2 regions of the Paenibacillus hodogayensis genome follow, and region 2 is predicted to be linked to the other one. Evidence: riboswitches for the same ligand, from Rfam matches in the RefSeq annotation. Region 2 holds a riboswitch; the other holds the start of a gene.

Region 1 (2,389 bases), on a different contig from region 2:
GAAATAACGGTTTCATCTTCGTCCATGCCCCTTGCGAGAGATATATCTTATCTTGACATAGAACAGGCGGCAACGCAACAGCGATTCCCGCACCCGTATCTCCCGATCTCCCCAGGACGTAATGGAGCCTTCTCGGTTCCGCAGCGGCAAACAGACGAGCTGCTGCGGCAGCCGTCCTGGATCGAAGGGGCTGTAGAGCTGGCGGTTACGGAGCTTTAAGGAAGAGGTCAGCCGCTGGCTGGAAGCCGACTATTGCCGGGCCCGCAAAGATGATTACAAAGGATTCGATTTTCGGGGAAAGACTGCGGATTCTGGCGATCGATGACGTCATGGAGAAGGCCGTGCAATTGCTGCGATCGCGGAGAGGATGTACGGCGAGCGGAAGCGTCTGTCCGGCCATCTTTATTCCGTCGCGGCGGCTGCGCCTGAATCGGGAACGCTTTCAAACGGGCAAAATTAGCTGCTTGTCGCCATGCCGATCTTCTCCGCCCGCTTGCCGTTCTTCTTGTATTCTTGGCAGGAGAGGCATGTCGCCACATTGAGCTGTACCGGGATGGCGCAGCCGGAGTATTTCACGCAGTGCACGGGTGTTCGGTCATCGGAGTCGGAGGCGATATGCACGCAGAAGCGGCATCCGGATATCAGTTCGTGCGTGGCGTCCAGCATGGTCTGCTTCAACCGAACGAGTTCTTCCATGGTTTTGCGGCTCCTTCGATATTCGATTCCGTTGCCTTTTGCCGGATAAAGTCGAGTCTGCGCAAGAATGAATATCCATATAATAACATATCCAAATTCAGTCTGTCACTATTTGGAATTATATCTTTGTTAGGTTTCATGACAAGCCGGAAAGCCGGTTGACAAACGTTGGAATCGTGTTACGATATAGAAGTCACTAGGGGAGCCCGGCCGGGCTGAGATTGGATGCTTGCGCATCCTAGACCCTTCGAACCTGATCTGGATGATGCCAGCGTAGGGAAGTGGGACACCGTAACGTTCGAAGCGCTTGATGTCGAATACGCGTCCGCCCTCTATCGGGGGCGGGCTTTTTTTTGCTGCGAAACGGGCCGCCTGAAGTGACGAAAACACTCGTTATCGAAAAGGAGCTGGGGTTATTGTCCATCGCAAGGAAGCGTTCCAAAGGCTTGAAGCTGACCGACATTCTGGTCACGATCGTCATCGCGATCGTGTTCGGACTCATTTACCGGATCTGGGGACCGGTATACGATGTCGTCAAGCTTGTCGGCCTGCAAGCCGAGCAGCTCACGTACGGCATGTGGTTTATCGCCGCCACGGTCGCGTTCCTGCTGATCCGCAAGCCCGGTGTGGCACTGCTGGCGGAAGTCGCCGCCGCGTCGGGAGAGCTGCTCACGGGCTCGCAGTACGGGGTCGAATCGCTGACGTACGGCATTATGCAGGGGATTGGAGCAGAGTTGATCTTCGCTCTGTTCGCATACCGCTCCTATTCGCTTGTCACCGCTTGCCTGGCCGGGATCGGCGCGGGACTCGGGGCACTGGCGATGGATGCGTACAAAGGCTATTTGCTGGAATTGCAGGGCTGGAACTTGACGTTGTACCTCGTGTTCCGGTTTATCGGCTGCATCGTTATTACCGGCGGCTTCGCCTATTATCTGGTCAAGGCGCTGGAGGCGACCGGGGTGACCCGGATCGTGCGCCCGGTGTCCGATGCGGACCGGCAGGGGCTCCATGATTGAACGGCGGCGGGGTGAGGCGGCATGACAATAGCGGCGGGAGTCGAGAAGCTGAGGCTGAAATTTCCCGGCGCCTCCTCCCTGACGTTTCGCGATTTAACGTTCTCGGTGCGCAGCGGAGAGCGACTGCTGCTGCTCGGTCCGAGCGGCTGCGGCAAGTCTACGCTGCTCCAGGTGCTGACCGGCCTGATTCCGCATGCGGTTGACGTCCCTGTGGCGGCAGACTCGATCGTCGTGCCGGAGCGGTGGGCGTATGTGTTCCAGGACCCGGATACGCAGTTTTGCATGCCGTTCGTGGACGAGGAGCTGGCGTTCGTGCTGGAAAACCGGTTCGTCCCCCGAGACGAGATGAAGGAACGGATAGAACGGCTGTTGGACCGGGTCGGCTTGAAGCTGGCCGACCCGCATACGCCGATCGCCGCATTGTCGCAAGGCATGAAGCAGCGGTTGGCGATTGCCGGGGCGCTGGCGCTGGAGCCGGACGTGCTGTTCCTCGACGAGCCGACGGCGCTGCTCGATCCGGAAGGCGCGGAGCAGGTGTGGGACACGATCCGAAGCGTGGACGAAGGGCTGACCGTCGTCATCGTCGAGCACCGGATCGAGCCGATCGTCGACTATGTCGACCGGGTCGTATTATTCGGCAAGAACGGGGACATTGTCGCCGACGGGCCGCCCGGGGA
Region 2 (2,389 bases):
GCGGCCGTTAATGATCAGATCCCCGTCGCGGACGGCAATATCCGCATCCCAGCGGCCATGCACCGAGTCGTATTTGAGCAAATGGGCGATCGCATCGGCCGGATAGCTGGCGTTAATCGCGCGGATATCGAGTCTCCCTTCCCCAAAGGCGCGGCGGACGAGCAGCCTCCCGATTCTCCCCAAACCGTTGACACCCGTTCCCCATGACATAGCGGCTCCTCCCTTTCATCCCTTAAAAGTCACTTTATAGTACACACTATAACATAATATATTACGTTTTAAATAGCCTTTATGCTCAATATAAGTGTATTAATTTTATTTAATGTGTCATATTTTCGAATAATGACGACAAATAACCCGCTTCCATAGAAAGCGGGCAGGTTCGCTCCCCGATTCTTCGCCGGGGTCGCTTCTTATTTCATCAATTTATTGACGGTGACCAGCAGTTCGTCGATAATATCCTGATCCCCTTCGCGAATGCGTTCGACGACGCACGATTTCAGATGCCCTTCGAGCAGCAGCTTGCCCACTCCGTTCAAGGCCGCTTGTATGGCCGCGATCTGGTTCAAAACGTCGTCGCAATACGTGTCTTTTTCGATCAATCCTTTGATTCCGCGAATTTGTCCTTCGATCCGGTTCAAGCGGGTAGTCAAGTTTTTTTTCAGCTTATCGGAATGGTGGCTTTTCCGCTCGTCGCCGTCTCCGGTATGACAGCAGGCTTCTTCTGCGGCCAGCATCGTCGGTTCGTCGTTCATGGCAATCGACCTCCTTACTGCCTATGCTACCCTCCCCCCGTATGTTCGTCAAGTCGCCTTGTCTCCGCCCGCTCTGCCGATCTTGTACCGGCTCTATCAACGCCTCGCTTTTGTGGATGCAAAAGCTCCCCCGCTCCTTCCGCGCTCGGCCTAGCCATGTGTGATGCGATTGCCCTGAAGCGAAGCTTCCCGCGTTGACATTCGCACGGGTTCATTGTAATGTGAAGAATGAACGTTACGATACGATCACTGGGGGGGCCCTTGCCGCGGGCTGAGATGAAGGAAGCGACCTTCGGACCCTTTGAACCTGATCTGGAGCAATGCCAGCGTAGGGAAGTGGTGCAGCCGCGATACTTGACCTTATTCGATCGAGCATCGAACGCCAAACCGCCCTTTCCGTGGCGGTTTTTTTGTTGTCTGCCCATCACCGCTTGCCACCTGAGGAGGTCGATGCCCTGTTATGCATGCGGAAGAAACGTCAAGCCGGTATTCCCGGCAAACGCTGTTCAAACCGATCGGCGCAGAAGGTCAGCGCAAGCTGTCCGAAAGCTCCGTTCTGATCGTCGGCATGGGCGCGCTCGGCACCGTGCTGGCCAACCATATGGTGAGGGCCGGCGTCGGCAAGGTGCGTTTTATCGACCGCGACTATGTCGAAGCGAGCAATTTGCACCGGCAAATGCTGTACGACGAGGACGACGCGGCCCGGATGACGCCGAAAGCGATTGCCGCCCGGGAGCGGCTGTCCCGCATCAACTCGTCCGTCGAACTGGAAGCCGTCGTCGCCGACGCGACCGTGGACAATATCGAAAGTCTGCTTGCCGGCGTGGATCTTGCGCTGGACGGAACGGACAACTTCCAGACCCGCTATTTGTTGAACGACGCCTGCTTCAAGCGAGGCATTCCGTTCGTTTACGGCGGCTCCGTCGCTTCGCGGGGCATGAGCGCGATCTTCGTGCCTGGCGAGACGCCGTGTCTGCGCTGTCTGATCCAGCCGTCCGACGACGCGGGCGACACGTGCGATACGGCCGGCGTCATCGCGCCGATCGTCGACATCGTAGCCTCGTACCAGGCGGTCGAGGCGCTGAAGCATCTGGTCGGCGATAGCGCCGCGCGCCGCAGCCGGCTGGTTACACTAGACGTCTGGCACAACCATTACTACGAAATGAAGCTGCCTCCCGCGCGCAGCGACTGCCCCGTATGCTCCGGAAGCCGGTATCCGGCACTGGAGCGCAACGGGACGGAAGGGGCCGCAGCCTCGCTGTGCGGCAGGGAAACGGTGCAAATCCGCGCCCGCGCCTCGTTCGACCTGAACGAATGGCGAGGCCGGCTGGAGCGTGTAGCAACGGTCAAAACAAACCCGTTCCTCCTCAAAGCCGAGCTTCCCGAAGGCGAACGGCTCGTGCTGTTTCCCGACGGCCGGGCGCTGGTGCAAGGCACGGAAGACACGGTGCGGGCCAAGACGCTTTACGCCCGCTATATCGGGATGTAAGACCTTATTACGGCAGTTCTACTTTTAAAAGGGAGGTGCGGTTTTTCATGAAGGAGTTCAAGCTCTATGCCATAACCGGCGAGCAGTTCCATCCGGGCCGCGGTCTGGTCGAGGTCATGGAGGAAGCGCTGCAGGGCGGCTGCGA

What was found. Region 2 has a riboswitch for thiamine pyrophosphate ahead of ABD796_RS14330 (ThiF family adenylyltransferase). Riboswitches for the same ligand answer to the same signal wherever they lie in the genome.
Region 1: it holds a riboswitch for thiamine pyrophosphate, as region 2 does, so the genes downstream of both, ABD796_RS22190 (ECF transporter S component) here and ABD796_RS14330 (ThiF family adenylyltransferase) in region 2, are expected to answer to the same signal.

Annotation. Positions count from the first base shown of each region.
Region 1 covers NZ_BAAAYO010000010.1:718,643-721,031, reverse strand. Annotated here, with positions in the region: gene asd (archaetidylserine decarboxylase) at 1-16, opposite strand, end outside; gene ABD796_RS22195 (hypothetical protein) at 457-696, opposite strand; TPP riboswitch at 885-993, shown strand; gene ABD796_RS22190 (ECF transporter S component) at 1,119-1,712, shown strand; gene ABD796_RS22185 (ATP-binding cassette domain-containing protein) at 1,734-2,389, shown strand, end outside.
Region 2 covers NZ_BAAAYO010000006.1:703,577-705,965, forward strand. Annotated here, with positions in the region: gene ABD796_RS14320 (type I glyceraldehyde-3-phosphate dehydrogenase) at 1-210, opposite strand, end outside; gene ABD796_RS14325 (metal-sensitive transcriptional regulator) at 414-737, opposite strand; TPP riboswitch at 997-1,107, shown strand; gene ABD796_RS14330 (ThiF family adenylyltransferase) at 1,216-2,244, shown strand; gene thiE (thiamine phosphate synthase) at 2,292-2,389, shown strand, end outside.